4 regions of the Streptomyces sp. NPDC002845 genome follow, and region 4 is predicted to be linked to each of the others. Evidence: riboswitches for the same ligand, from Rfam matches in the RefSeq annotation. Region 4 holds a riboswitch; each other region holds the start of a gene.
What was found. Region 4 has a riboswitch for cobalamin ahead of ACWD3C_RS10025 (CbtB domain-containing protein). Riboswitches for the same ligand answer to the same signal wherever they lie in the genome.
Positions count from the first base shown of each region.

Region 1: it holds a riboswitch for cobalamin, as region 4 does, so the genes downstream of both, ACWD3C_RS20450 (prenyltransferase/squalene oxidase repeat-containing protein) here and ACWD3C_RS10025 (CbtB domain-containing protein) in region 4, are expected to answer to the same signal.
Region 2: it holds a riboswitch for cobalamin, as region 4 does, so the genes downstream of both, ACWD3C_RS36090 (ribonucleoside-diphosphate reductase subunit alpha) here and ACWD3C_RS10025 (CbtB domain-containing protein) in region 4, are expected to answer to the same signal.
Region 3: it holds a riboswitch for cobalamin, as region 4 does, so the genes downstream of both, ACWD3C_RS38210 (ABC transporter substrate-binding protein) here and ACWD3C_RS10025 (CbtB domain-containing protein) in region 4, are expected to answer to the same signal.

Region 1 is NZ_JBSFUU010000026.1:58,374-62,005, reverse strand. Features, by position in the region: gene ACWD3C_RS20455 (MBL fold metallo-hydrolase) at 115-1,140, shown strand; cobalamin riboswitch at 1,298-1,440, shown strand; gene ACWD3C_RS20450 (prenyltransferase/squalene oxidase repeat-containing protein) at 1,570-2,877, shown strand; gene ACWD3C_RS20445 (SCO2322 family protein) at 2,874-3,557, shown strand.
Region 2 is NZ_JBSFUU010000070.1:15,616-19,247, forward strand. Features, by position in the region: gene ACWD3C_RS36090 (ribonucleoside-diphosphate reductase subunit alpha) at 1-2,327, opposite strand, end outside; cobalamin riboswitch at 2,452-2,591, opposite strand; gene ACWD3C_RS36095 (GNAT family N-acetyltransferase) at 2,654-3,157, opposite strand; gene mctP (monocarboxylate uptake permease MctP) at 3,586-3,632, opposite strand, start outside.
Region 3 is NZ_JBSFUU010000078.1:36,508-40,139, forward strand. Features, by position in the region: gene ACWD3C_RS38195 (cyclic nucleotide-binding domain-containing protein) at 1-133, opposite strand, end outside; gene ACWD3C_RS38200 (universal stress protein) at 286-1,191, shown strand; gene ACWD3C_RS38205 (CoA-binding protein) at 1,478-1,885, opposite strand; cobalamin riboswitch at 1,965-2,148, shown strand; gene ACWD3C_RS38210 (ABC transporter substrate-binding protein) at 2,218-3,237, shown strand; gene ACWD3C_RS38215 (FecCD family ABC transporter permease) at 3,234-3,632, shown strand, end outside.
Region 4 is NZ_JBSFUU010000011.1:11,984-15,615, forward strand. Features, by position in the region: partial or broken gene ACWD3C_RS10015 (UvrD-helicase domain-containing protein) at 1-523, opposite strand, end outside; gene ACWD3C_RS10020 (histidine phosphatase family protein) at 1,003-1,596, opposite strand; cobalamin riboswitch at 1,760-1,900, shown strand; gene ACWD3C_RS10025 (CbtB domain-containing protein) at 1,936-2,160, shown strand; gene ACWD3C_RS10030 (CbtA family protein) at 2,186-2,953, shown strand; gene ACWD3C_RS10035 (acyl-CoA dehydrogenase family protein) at 3,089-3,632, shown strand, end outside.

The DNA of each region.
Region 1 (3,632 bases), on a different contig from region 4:
CTCAGAGGAGTCCACGGAACGCACACCACTCTCTCGGAGCCGGGACAGGTGACTCGGGCTCCCATCGAAACTCGTTCTAGTTATAGTGACCGGAACGCGGCGATTGGGGAGTCCATGACGCAGGTGTACGACCACGGCGGCGGCGTACGGTCCATCGAGGTCCCCATCCCGGACAACCCTCTCGGCCACACCCTCGTGTACGTCGTGGACACCGACCGCGGCCCGGTCCTGGTCGACACCGGCTGGGACGACCCGGACTCCTGGGACACCCTCGCCGCGGGACTGACGGCGTGTGGCGCCTCGGCCGCCGAGGTGCACGGAGTCGTGATCACCCATCACCACCCCGACCACCACGGCCTGTCGGGACGCGTCCGCGAGGCGTCCGGGGCATGGGTCGCGATGCACGCGGCGGACACCGCGATCGTCCGGCGCACCCGCCGGACCCGCCCGGGGCGCTGGTTCGCGTACATGGCGGACAAGCTCACCGCCGCCGGCGCCCCCGAGGAGCACGTGGCGCCCCTGCGCTCCGCCCACCGCCCCGCCTTGCCCGGCCTCTCCCCCGCCCTGCCCGACCGCGAGATCGTCCCCGGCGAACTCCTCGACATCCCGGGCCGCCGCCTCCGCGCGATCTGGACCCCGGGCCACACCCCCGGCCACGTCTGCCTCCACCTGGAGGAGGACCACCCCTCCCGACTCCCCGGCCACGGACGCCTGTTCTCCGGCGACCACCTGCTCCCCGAGATCACCCCGCACATCGGCCTGTACGAAGACCCGGACGACGCGACCGTCACCGACCCCCTCGGCGACTATCTCGACTCACTGGAGCGCATCGGCCGACTCGGCCCCGCCGAGGTACTCCCCGCCCACCAGCACGCGTTCACCGACGCGACCGCCCGCGTAGGGGAGCTGCTCACCCACCACGAGGACCGCCTCACCGGCCTGCTGACACTCCTCGCCGAGCCCCTCACCCCCTGGCAGCTCGCCGTACGCATGCAGTGGAACCGCCCCTGGGACCAGATCCCCTACGGATCGAGGAACATCGCCGTCTCGGAGGCCGAGGCCCATCTCCGGCGACTGGTGAAGCTGGGGCGGGCGGAGGCGGTGACGGGGAGCGAGCCGGTGGCGTACGTGGCGGTGTAAGCGGCTTGGACGGTGGTGTAAGCGACTCAGGTGGTGCGGCGGTGGCGTGATCCCCGTCAGGCATGATCCCCGTCATCGGCGCGATCCCCATCATCGGCGCGATCCCCGTCATCGGCGTGAGCCGGAACCCGCCGCCACCCACAGGTGGCCCTCAGCCGTTTCCGTTTCCCTACGGGCCGGTACAGTGGCCAGGTCGTCATCACCCGTACGGGGGGAAGCCGGTGCAAATCCGGCGCTGACCCGCAACCGTGAGCCGTCCGCCAGGCCGGCGAGCCGGACTGCCCCGTACGGATCGTGACCGGCTCGCGTCACCGGCTGCCCGTCGGGGACGGGCACCGTCGAGGCATACGGAGCCGAGCCGCCCGGCTGTGCCGTGCTGCCCGGTTCCGCGCAGGGAACCGGACAACAGGGGAAAGGCAGCCGCCGATCATGAATGTTCGCCGCAGCACCGCGGTACCGGCCGGAATGGCCGCACTCGCCGCGGTGGCCGTCATCACCGCGATCGGCGCGATCGGCGTCGGTTCCGCACCGGCCGCCCGGGCCGCCACGTCCGCCGGAGCCGACACGTCGGCCGCCACGTCCGCCTGGGCCGAGGATGCCTCGCCCTCCCCCTCCCAGGCGATCCCCACGGGGCTGTACGGCTCCACCGACCCGACGTACGACGGGGTGTGGCGGCAGTCGCTCACCCTGCTCGCGCTGGACACCGCGGGTGTGAAGCCCGCCGCCGAGGCGGTGGACTGGCTGGTCGGGCAGCAGTGCGCGAGCGGGGCGTTCGCGGCCTACCGGGCCGACGCCACTGCCAAGTGCGACGCCAAGACGCCGGTCGACACCAACAGCACCGCTGCCGCCGTCCAGGCCCTCGCCGCGCTCGGCGGGCACGACGGCGAGGTCGGCCAGGCAGCGCGCTGGCTGAAGGACGTACAGAACAAGAACGGCGGCTGGGGTTACACACCGGGTGACCCGAGCGACGCGAACTCCACATCCGTCGTGATCGGCGCCTTCGTGGCCTCCGGCGACGAGCCCGAGGAGCAGAGGAAGGGCGACTACTCCCCGTACGAGACACTGCGCGCCTTCTCCGTCCCCTGCGGCGACGACGGCGGCGGTGCCTTCGCCTACCAGCCCGACAAGAACGGCACGTTGACCGCGAACGCCGATGCCACGGCGGCCGCGGTGCTCGGCAGCCTCGGCAAGGGTTTCGTGGCGGAGGCCGGTGAGGCCCGTACGGCAGCCGAGTGCGTCGGCGGCGACGCCTTCTCCTCCGAGGACGCGGCCCACAACGGCGCCGTGTATCTGGCCAAGGCCCTCGCCGAGGACGGCCACCTCAAGGACCCCGGCGACAAGGAGCAGCCCGACTACGGCAACACCGTCGACGCGGTCGTCGCCCTCGCCGCCGCCGGCCAGGAGGGCAGCACCGACAAGCCCCTCGCCTGGCTGGAGAAGAACGCGGGCCCCTGGGCAGCGCAGTCCGGCCCCGCCGCGTACGCCCAGCTCATCCTCGCCGCCCACGCCACCGGCACCGACCCGCGCGACTTCGGCGGTGCCGACCTCGTGGAGCAGCTCGACGCCACCGGCCCGGCGTCCGACGTGTCCGACCACTCCGCCGTACCCACTGAGCCGCAGGCCGGGGAGGACGAGGACTCCGGCGTCAGCGTGTGGTGGGTCATCGGCGTCGGTCTGGTCGGCGGCATCGGTGTCGGTTTCCTGATCAGCGGCCGCAACAAGAAGCGGCAGCCGTGAACCGGCGGCGTACGTCCATCCTGGTCCTGTCGTCCGTTTCGTCCGTTCTCCTGGCCGTCCTCGGGAGCTCGGGCCAGGCCCAGGCCGCCGGCTACCGCTACTGGTCCTTCTGGGAGCGCGACGGCTCGGCATGGACGTACGCCACCCAGGGCCCGTCGACGACCCGCCCCGCCGACGGCGACGTCCAGGGCTTCCGCTTCGCCGTCAGCGAGGACTCCGCCGACGCGGCCCGGCCGCGCGGTACGGCCGACTTCGACACCGTCTGCGCGACGACGCCCGCGCGGGCGGACACCAAGCGGGTGGCCCTGGTCATCGACTTCGGTACGGCCGCCGACGCCCCGTCCGGCGAGACGCCCCCGTCCCCGCGCACGGCCTGCGCCCGCGTACCCGAGGACGCGACCACCGCCGACGCCCTCGCCGCCGTCGCGGGGCCCCTGCGCTACGACGCCAACGCCCTGCTCTGCGCCATCGCGGGCTACCCGGAGAAGGGGTGCGGCGAGCAGATCTCGGAGAGCGACAGCAACAGCAGCGGCGACGGTGGCAGAGACGGCGACTCCGGCTCCGGCTCCGGCTCCGGCTCCGGCGAACAGGGGCCGTCCGTCGGCCTGTTCGTGGGCGCGGGTGCCGTGGCCCTGCTGGGTGCGGCGGCCGTATGGCAGGCGCGGCGCCGCGCGAGGTGAGAGCCTGTGTCCTATCCCCGGTCGGATCAGCGCACGTCGTCATGGGGTTTCCCGCGCGAGCGCAGCCGAGAGTGG
Region 2 (3,632 bases), on a different contig from region 4:
ACGGCCTCTTCGGGGGCCGGCTGCTGTACGGGGACAGTGGCTTGTGCGGCGCGGGCGATGCGGGTCGCCGGGCGGGAACGCAGGTAGTACGTCGTCTTCAGGCCCGACTTCCAGGCGTACGCGTACATCGAGGAGAGCTTGCCGATGGTCGGCGTCTCCATGAAGAGGTTCAGGGACTGGGCCTGGTCCAGGAACGGGGTACGGGCGGCGGCCATGTCGATCAGGCCGCGCTGCGGGATCTCCCACGCCGTGCGGTAGAGGGCGCGTACGTCCTCCGGGATCCAGGTGAAGTCCTGCACCGACCCGCCCGAGTCGCGCAGCGCCTCGCGGGTGCGGGCGTCCCAGACGCCGAGCCGCTTCAGCTCGTTCACCAGGTACGAGTTGACCTGGAGGAACTCGCCGGAGAGGGTCTCGCGCTTGAACAGGTTGGAGACCTGGGGCTCGATGCACTCGTACACGCCGGCGATCGACGCGATCGTGGCGGTGGGCGCGATGGCGAGGAGCAGCGAGTTGCGCAGCCCCGTCTCGGCGATGCGTTCCCGCAGGGCCGCCCAGCGCTCCGGCCAGGTGAACTCGACTCCGTAGTGGTCGGGGTGGAGGACGCCCCGGGCCGTACGGGTCTTCTGCCAGGCGGGGAGGGGCCCGTTGCGCTCGGCGAGGTCGGCGGAGGCCTCGTACGCGGCGAGCATGACGCGTTCGGCGATGCGGGTGGAAAGGCGCTTGGCCTCCGGTGAGTCGAAGGGCAGGCGCAGCTTGAAGAACACGTCCTGCAGGCCCATCGCGCCCAGGCCGACGGGCCGCCACTTCGCGTTCGACCGGCCCGCCTGCTCGGTGGGGTAGAAGTTGATGTCGACGACGCGGTCGAGGAAGGTGACGGCGGTGCGGACGGTGGCGTCGAGCCGCTCCCAGTCGAGGTCGCCGGTCGACGTATCGACAAAGGCACCCAGATTCACCGAACCGAGGTTGCAGACCGCCGTCTCCCCGTCGTCCGTGACCTCCAGGATCTCCGTGCAGAGGTTGGAGGAGTGGATGACGTGGTCCGGCTCGGCCGTCTGGTTGGCGGTGCGGTTGGCGGCGTCCTTGAAGGTCATCCAGCCGTTGCCGGTCTGCGCGAGGGTGCGCATCATGCGGCCGTAGAGATCGCGGGCCGGGATGGTCCTGCGGGCGAGCCCCTCGGCCTCCGCCCTGCGGTAGGCGGCCTCGAACTCCGTGCCCCACAGGTCGGCCAGTTCGGGCACGTCGGCCGGCGAGAACAGCGACCACGGCTCGTCGGCGTTCACACGGCGCATGAACTCGTCCGGGACCCAGTGCGCGAGGTTCAGGTTGTGCGTACGGCGGGCGTCCTCGCCGGTGTTGTCGCGCAGCTCCAGGAACTCCTCGATGTCCGAGTGCCAGGTCTCCAGGTAGACGGCGGCCGCGCCCTTGCGCCGGCCGCCCTGGTTCACGGCGGCGACCGAGGCGTCGAGGGTCTTCAGGAACGGGACGATGCCGTTGGAGTGCCCGTTCGTGCCGCGGATCAGTGAACCGCGGGAGCGGACGCGGGAGTACGCGATGCCGATGCCGCCGGCGTGCTTCGAGAGGCGGGCCACCTGGTGGTAGCGGTCGTAGATCGAGTCCAGCTCGTCCTTCGGGGAGTCGAGGAGGTAGCAGGACGACATCTGGGGGTGCCGGGTGCCGGAGTTGAAGAGCGTGGGGGAGGAGGGAAGGTAGTCGAGGCGGCTCATCAGCCCGTACAGGGCGGCCACTTCGTCGACGGACCGGGTCGTGTCGTCCTCGGCGAGACCGGCGGCCACCCGGAGCATGAAGTGCTGGGGCGTCTCGATGACCTTGCGGGTGATGGGGTGCCGGAGCAGATAGCGGGAGTGGAGCGTCCGCAGACCGAAGTAGCCGAAGCGGTCGTCGGCGTCCGGGTCGGCGAGCGCGTCGAGCCGCTCGGCGTGGACGCGTACGAACTCGGCCGTACGGTCCGCGATGAGCCCCTCCCGGTGCCCGACCGCGACCGACCCGGTGAAGGACGTGACGCCCTGCGAGGCGGCCTCGGCGGCGATGCCGATGGTCAGCAGCCGGGCGGCCAGCCGGGAGTAGGCCGGGTCCTCGGAGATGAGGCCGGCCGCCGCCTCCGTGGCCAGCTCGCGCAGCTCCGTCTCGTCGGCCCGGGCGGACCGGCCGCGCAGCGCGGCGGCGGCGACCCGGCCGGGGTCGGCGTCGGGGAGGTCGGCGGTCAGCTCGGTCAGGGTCCGCAGCAGGGTTGCTCCGGGACCGTCGTCCGCGGTGGATGTCGCGGACTGAGCCGCTGCTGAAGCCGGTTCGGCTGGCGCGATGGTCACGTGGGGCTCTCCCTCGCTCGGCACGGGGGCCTCGCACAGGGCAGGGGGCAGCACACGAGCGCACGTGGCGTCGCGTCCACCGGCCCATTCCACGAGACCCGGACGTCAGGGCACCCGGACCGGACGGCCGGGCGCACTGTCGGCAGGTCCTCGGACTGACGTTCGTGCGGGCCTGTCCCGGGGACAGACATGCACAAGTACACCGTTGCGGGACAGTTCCGGATTCGCACCGGATTCCCCTGCGGCGACAGCGAGCATGAGCATACATCTTGTGCCGGGCCGCGAGGTCACCCCCACATGTTGTGCCGTATCGGTTCCAGAGGGTGTCAGAGCGTCAGCTCGTAGGTGAGCAGGCTGATGTCGAGCTCGGGAATCGGGTTCCAGTCGCGCTCGGGGGTGCGGGTGAAGCCGAGGCGCTCGTAGATGCGGTGGGCGGTGCGCATCGCGGCCTGGGTGGACAGGACGACGCGGACGCAGCCGGGCGTGGCGCGGGCGCGGTCGAGGCAGCCGCGTACGAGGGCTTCGCCCGTGCCCCGGCCACGGGACGCGGGGGTGACCGCGAGCATGCGGATCTCGGCCTCACCGGGCCGCGCTATGTCGGCCATGGGACCGCCGGACGGGACGAACGTCACACCGCCGAGCACCCGGTCCCGCTCCACGGCCACAAGGACCTCGGCCGCGGCCGCTCGCTTGGCCACGTCCTTCAGCTCGCCGAGGTACCCGTCGCTCTCACCGAAGTCGAGCAGGCCGTCGCCGAGATAGGCCTGCGCGGTGATCTCCCCGAGAGCGTCGTACTCGTCGGGCCTGGCCTGCCGGATCGTGATGTCCATGGATGGCAGTCTGCCGGAGGCGGGGGGCGGGCAGGGCAGTTTGGGTGGGTGGGGGTTGCTGTAGATCGGCCTGAACGGCCTCGTCCTCAAACGCTGGACAGGCTGATGGTGCCTGGTCTGGGCTGCAAAGGCTCAGCGCGGAGCTGGAGGAGCTTGGCGCGGGCCCATGGGGCTGGAGCAGGTCGGCGAGGTTGGCGCGGGCTCATCGGCGCCACTCCGGCTGAGGCCGCGCCCCGCAAGGGGCGCGGGGCTGTATCGATATGCGGCTCCGCCGCGTGGGCGCGACCAGCCCCACACAACCCGCAGACCCCCGACAACCCCACCACCCACCCCCTACCGGTGGGGTCGAAGGGGCGGAGCCCCTGGGGGATGGGACGGGTAGGGGCGGCGGGGGCGAAATCAAACCCCGCGCCGCCCCCCGGGCACCCCTAGTGACCCGCCCCCGCCGTGGCCGACGGCAGCTCCGCCCGCACTC
Region 3 (3,632 bases), on a different contig from region 4:
TGTCCGCCCGCTCGCCCTCCTCGAAGAGCCGCGTTCCCTGCGGGAACGACACCTCGCGGGCGACGCTCAGCAGCCGCTCGCGGTACTCGACGGGCAGCGAACGGAGCATCGGGGTGCTGGGGGGAGCGTTCATGGCCGTACCTCCATCAAGGGTGTACGAAGGGGCGTACGAATCTGCCGCTTCCAGCGTCGCCCCCGCGCCGCCGTGGCCGCCATGGGCTGTCAGGTCCTGGAACGGGTACCCGCTATTCCAGAGCGGTCCACCTGCCACAGGAGGTGCGCATCATGTCCCGCACGGTCACCGCGGGCCTCGACGGCTCGCCCGAGAGCGTGGCCGCCGCCGAGTGGGCGGCGCGCGAGGCCGAGCTGAGGGGACTGCCGTTGCGCCTCGTCAACGTATTGGAAGTGGTGCCCGAGGTCATGGGGCACGAGCCGTTCCTGGAAGCCGAGACCCGGCAGGACTGGGGCGACCGGTTCCCCCAGGACACGGCCGACGGCCTCCGGGCCCGGCACCCCGGCCTCGACGTGAGCGCGGAGCGGCTCTTCGGCCGGGCGAGCGAGGTGCTGACCGGGGTCGCGCGGGAGTCCGAACTGCTCGCCCTGGGGTCCTGTGGGCTCAGCGGGATCGCCGGGTTCCTGCTCGGCTCGGTCGGCCAGGCCGTCGTCGCGCACGCCGAGCGGCCCGTCGTCCTCGTCCGGGCCGGGGAGCAGGCGGTCGACGAGCATGGGAAGGACCCGTCCGGAATCCCGTCCGCCGCGGCACCGTTCCGCCCCGTCGCCCTCGGCATCGACACGTCCGACCCCGACGACACGCTCATCGGGTTCGCGTTCGAGGCGGCCGTCCGGCGCGAGACCCTCCTCCGGGTCGTCCACGGCTGGAACCTGCCACCCCACTTCGCGTACGGCCCTCCCATGCCCGTCGAACCGAGCGCCGAACTGGGGCAGCGGGACGCCGCCGCTCTGACCGAGGTCCTGCGCCCCTGGCGGCAGAAGTTCCCGGTCGTCGAGGTCGCCGAGGAGTCACGGCTCGGCAGGGCAGCCGACCACCTGGTGGACGCCTCCCGCGAGGCCTCTCTGCTCGTCGTCGGCCGCCGCATCCGCCACGCGCCCGTCGGCCCCCACATCGGCCCGGTCACCCACGCGGTACTGCACCACGCCACGGCGCCCGTCGCCGTCGTACCCCACGAGTGAGAGCTCAGAGCCTGTGTCATGTCCCCGGCCGGGCGCCCGCCGCCTGGCACGCACTCCCCCACTGCCTTAAGGGCGTGGGGGGACCCCCAGCCGCGTTGCCGAAACGCCCACGTGGCTCCTCCCCCACGCTCGAACCGGCTTCGCTCGGCTCGCGCGGGGGCACCCCCATCGAGGACCTTCCGGCGCCTTGCGATCGCACGCTCCCCCACTCTCGGCTGCGCTCTAGCGGGGGGGGGGGACCCCATGACGACGTGCGCTGATCCGACCGGGGATGTGACACAGGCTCTCAGCCCAGGCGGGGGATCTCGATGGCCGGGCAGCGGTCCATCACCATGTCCAGGCCGGCCGCGCGGGTGTGCTGGTACGCCTCCTCGTCGATCACACCCAGCTGGAACCAGACCGCCTTGGCGCCGATGGCCGCGGCCTCGTCGGCGACCGGCCCGGCGAGTGCGCTGTTGACGAAGACGTCGACCACGTCGACCGGGAAGGGGATGTCGGACAGGGACGCGTAGCCCTGCTCGCCATGGACCGTCTCCGCCTTGGGGTGCACCGGGACGATGCGCTTGCCGTAGCGCTGCAGGACGTCCGCGACGCCGTACGCCGCGCGGCGCTCGTTCATGGACAGGCCGACGACGGCCCAGGTGTCGCCGAGTTCCGTCAGGATTCTGCGGATCGTGGCCGGATCGCCGTACATGTCCTGTCTCCCGTGTCCGAAGTAGGGGTTCACCGGTCGGCAACAGCGCAGGGCGCCCGGCGATTCCCGCATCCCGGCGTGATAGCTTGCCGAGGCCAGTCGAACCCACGTGCGTGGGTCAGGGAATCCGGTGCGAATCCGGAACTGACGCGCAGCGGTGAGGGGGACGGGCGGGGCATCGGCCACTGGACCAGGACGGTCCGGGAAGGCGCCACGTCCGGGTGATCCCGAGTCCGAAGACCTGCTGGCGGCCCCCGCGGTCGGACGACGGCGGGGGAGCACCGTACGACCGGGCTCCGCGTACGAGCCCTCGACGACGAGGACCGACTCCCGTGCCGTTCGCGCGCCTTGCCCGTCCCGCCGCCCTGCTCGCCTGCGGAGCGCTGCTCCTCACCGGCTGCGGAACGAGCGGTTCCACGACGACCGCCGAGGCCGCGGTCACCCTCGACAACTGCGGCCGCACCGTACGCGTCGACTCCCCGCCGAAGCGGGCCGTCTCCCTCAACCAGGGCACCACCGAGATCATGCTCTCCCTCGGCCTCGCCGACCGGATGGCGGGCACCGCCACCTGGACCGACCCCGTGCTGAAGGGCCTGGAGAAGGCGAACGCCAAGGTGGAGCGCATCGCCGACAACGCCCCCTCCTTCGAACGGGTCCTGGACGCCGAGCCGGACTTCGTCGCCGCGTCCTTCGTCTCCACCCTCGGCAAGGGCGGCGTGGCCACCCGCGAGCAGTTCGAGAAGCTCGGCGTGCCCACCTATGTCTCGCCGTCCGACTGCGAGGGCAAGGACAACTCCGGCGACGGGGACGGCTCGCGGGCGAAGCCGCTGACCATGGACACCGTGTACGGCGAAGTCCGCGACCTCGCCGAGGTGTTCGGGGTGGAGGAGCGGGGCGAGAAGCTCGTCGCCTCGCTCAAGAAGAGGACAGCGACGGCCACTTCGGGGATCGACGCCTCCGACGCCACCCTCCTGTACTGGTTCGCCAACTCCGAGTCCCCCTACATGGCGGGCTGTTGCGGAGCCCCCGGCACCATCACCCGGACCCTCGGCGCCCAGAACGTCTTCGACGACACGCACGAGGAGTGGCCCCAGATCAACTGGGAGACCGTCGCCGACCGCGACCCGGACGTCCTCGTCATCGGCGACCTGGTCCGCAAGTCGCAGACCGCCGAGTCCGCCGAGAAGAAGATCGCGTTCCTGGAGTCCGACCCGGTCACCAAGAACATGACCGCCGTGAAGAACAAGCGGTACGTGCTGCTCAGCGGACAGGCCATGAACCCGACCATCCGCACCGTGGAGGGCGTGGAGCGGGTCGCCGCCGGGCTGCGCGCGTTCGGGCTCGCCGGGTGACTGTCCGGGGGCTTCTGCTCGGCGCGACCGGAGTGGCCCTGCTGTGCGGCTCGCTCGCCGTCGCGATCACCATCGGACCGGCCGACATCCGCGTCGGCGACGTGTGGTCCGTGGTCGCGGCCCATCTCGGCTGGGGGAGCACGGACTTGAGCCCCGTGCGGGACGGGATCGTGTGGCAGCTGAGGCTGCCGCGCACGCTGCTGGCGGCCGTGTGCGGTGCCGGGCTCGCCGTGTGCGGTGCCGTCATGCAGTCGCTGCTGCGCAATCCGCTCGCCGATCCGTTCGTGCTCGGGGTCTCGTCCGGGGCCTCGACGGGCGCGGTCGCCGTGGTCGTGCTGGGGATCGGCGGCGGGGCGGTGTCGCTGTCGGCGGGCGCGTTCCTGGGCGCGCTGGTC
Region 4 (3,632 bases):
GGCCGGCCGGATCGTGATCCGCGTACTCCTGCAGCTCACCCCAGGAGGCAAAAAGAACGAGTTCTGGGTGGGCGGTGCGACGGCCGTCTTTGAGGTCCCGTGCAGCCAGCGCCAGCGCGACGAGCGTATGCCCTCCCCGCGTCAGCGCGACGCGGTGGCCGGCGGCCAGCAGTCGCATGACCTCGGTCATGGCCCCGATGTTGGTGCGGCACAGCACCGCGTCCGGGGAGGCGACGAGACCGACCTTCGTCGGGATCGCCTCGGTGCCTGTCAGTCGGATGGGCGCGTCGGTGAACGCGAGCCACCGGTTGGCTTGTTCGGCAAGGAGGGGGCCGAAGCGGAAGGATCGAGTCAGGGTGAGGTGGGTGGCTTCGAAGCCTGTCATGATGTCCCGGGCTCCGCGCCAGCCGTAGATCGCCTGTGCGGAGTCGCCGACCATGACCAGCTGGGTGTGGGCACGTTGAGCGGCGAAGACCTGTTCCAGGACGGGGTTGGTGTCCTGTGCTTCGTCGAGGAAGAGGAAGCTCGGGTGTTCCAGGGGCCCGTTCGGTGGTGCGGGATCGTACGGCAGTTTGGTGCGGAGAGTCCCCGGGGCAGTGGAGATCGGGACCGGCCCCGGTTGGCCGCCGCCTTCCCGCGCGTGGGCAGCCGGGGTGCGTTCGCTCGGCGGACCGGTCCGGGTTGCCCCGGCGAGGCCGCCACGTGCACCGAGCGACCGTCAGCCGGATGGTTCGGCGGCCCGCCCGGCGGTTGAGGTCGGCGTCATCGGTCAGGTTGAGGCGGGAGGGGGCCGTTCAGTGGGACCAGGGCTGCCTGGTCGCCCGACGGGGCAGGTCCGTCGGGCGAAGAGCGCGGTCGGCGCGTCGGTCGAGGTCGGCAACCAGGGCCGTCCGGTCGGCCGAGGCCGAGTGGGCGTGGGTCTCGCCCGCCCGGCTGACCGCGCCTCACCACGCAGACCCGCGCGCCGGACGGAGGAGCTTGCCCTCGTCGAGGGCGGCCGGCTCACGCGGGGTCAGTGGAGGCGCCCGTCTCCCCGAGCGGCCGTCCTGCCCGTACGTTCCAGCGGGCGGCCCGGCCGCTGAGTTCCGTGGCGGTCAGCGGGGGTACGTCGACGCGCCAGAAGGCGGACTCCGGCGCGCCCAGCACGCGTACCAGCACGGCCCGTACGACCTCGGGCTCGACCACGGCGACGGTGCGGCCGCCGACCTGGGCGGCCGTGTCGAGCCAGCGTGCGACCCGGTCGCACAGCGCGCGGACCGACTCGCCGCCGTGCGGGGCGGAGTCGGGTTCGGACAGCCACCGGACCATCGCCTCCGGCTCCCTGCCGCTGACCTCCGCCAGGTCCGCGCCGCGCCAGCGGCCGACGTCCAGACCGGCGAGTGAGGGCACCGAAACGGCGTCGAGCCCGAGCGCGTCGGCCGTCTCGCGGCAGCGCACGCTGGGGGAGACCCACGCCCGGTCGGCGGCCGGGACCGTGCCCGCGGCCGCGTGGGCCGACCGAAGGCCGGCGGCGTCCAGCGGGCACCCGTCGTCGAAACGGGCCTCGCGGAGGGCCTTGTTCAGTGCGGGTGAGATCAACATCACTCGGCTCGTCATCCGCCCACTCTCGTACTCGACTCGTCCTCGGCTCGTACTCAACACCCTTGCCCTGTCCGGGACATGACCATAAGGCGACCTGGAAACGGCCGCGTGACCAGGTCACCGGCGCACGGTGCGCCGCCCATGCGCCCTTGGCCGGAACCCCGCTTCGCGGTACGTTCGCGTCGATATCGATGACGGTCGACGGAAGCCGGTGGGAATCCGGCACGGTCGCGCCACTGTAAGCCCAGCCCGTACCGCGCCCGCCAGGGGCGACAGGGGCTGAGCAAGTCAGACCCGTGGCCGTCGTCCTGTGCACCACCGAGACGGGACGCGAGTTCCCCAGGAGGTCCTGCCATGGCGCAGTCCGCCGTCGCATCGTCGGCCGCAACCCCCACCGCCGTACCGGCAAAGCTGCCGGTCGGCGCGATCGTCCCCTGGGCGGTCTTCTTCGGCATCCTGATGCTGGTCCTGCTCTACTTCGTCGGCGCCGAACAGGGCGCCACCTCGCTGCTGTCCGGGGAGGGCGTCCACGAGTGGGTGCACGACGCCCGCCACCTGCTCGGCTTCCCCTGCCACTGACGGCGACGAGGAACCGTAACCGCGCATGAACTCCACAACGGTCAGAAACCTCCTGGTCCGCGGCATGCTCGCGGGCCTCGCCGCAGGCCTTCTCGCCCTGGTCGTCGCCTACTTCCTGGGCGAGCCGCGGGTCGACGAGGCCATCGCCTTCGAGGAGGCCCACGCCCATGAGCACGGCGGCGAGGAACCCTTCAGCCGCACCCTGCAGTCCACCACCGGTCTGAGCACCGGCGTCCTGGTCTACGGCGTCGCGTTCGGCGGCATCGCCGCTCTCGCGTACTGCTTCGCGCTCGGCCGGATCGGCCTCTTCGGGCCGCGCGCGAGCGCGCTGCTCCTGGCGGTGGCGGGGCTGGTCGCGGTCTATGTCGTCCCCTTCCTCAAGTACCCGCCCAACCCGCCCGCCGTCGGCAGCCCCGACGCCCTCGACCAGCGCACCGTGCTGTACTTCCTGATGATCGTGCTCGGCGTGCTCCTGGCCGTCGGCACCGTGATCCTGGGCAAGCGCCTCGCGCCCCGCCTGGGCAACTGGAACGCCACCGTCGCCGCGGGCGCCTTCTTCGTCCTCGCCGTAGGCCTGGCGTATGCCTTCCTGCCGTCCTACGACGAGGCCCCCGAGGGCTTCCCCGCCACGCTGCTCTGGCAGTACAGGCTGTCCGCCCTCGCGATCCAGGTGACCCTCTGGACCGCGTACGGCCTGGTCTTCGGGCACCTGGCGGAACGGCTCCTGGCTCCGCGCCCGGCAGCCGCCCGGGAGAAGGGAAGCGCCGCACAGGCAACTCCCGCCACTCGCTGAGCGATCGACCACATGGCTAAGGCTCCCCGGACTTCCGGGGAGCCTTAGCCATGTGTCCCGCACGTGTTCCCAATTTCTGGAACACGTTCTACGGTGTGCGCCGTCAGGTCCGGCCGTGGGGAGCCAGGAGGCGCCGTGCATCTCGAATACACGCCCGAGCAGCAGCGGCTGCGCACCGAACTGCGCGCCTACTTCGCCGAGTTGGTCCCGGCGGGCGCCCACACGCGGCACGCCGGACCGGCCGCGCAGAAGCGGTTCTACCGCGACACGATCCGCCGCCTCGGCACGGACGGCTGGCTGGGCGTGGGCTGGCCGAAGGAGTACGGCGGGCGCGGACTGACCGCCATGGAACAGTTCATCTTCTTCGACGAGGCCGCCCAGGCCGGCGTCCCGCTGCCGCTGATGGCGCTCAACACGGTCGGCCCGACGATCATGCGGTACGGCACCGAGGAGCAGAAGGCGTCGTTCCTGCCGAAGATCCTCTCCGGCGAGATCGACTTCGCGATCGGCTACAGCGAGCCCGACGCGGGCACGGACCTGGCCTCGCTGAAGACGCGGGCGGTCAGGGAGGGCGACGAGTACGTCATCAACGGGCAGAAGATCTGGACGACCAACGGCGACACGGCGGACTGGGTCTGGCTGGCCGTCCGCACCGACCCGGACGCCCCGCCCCACAAAG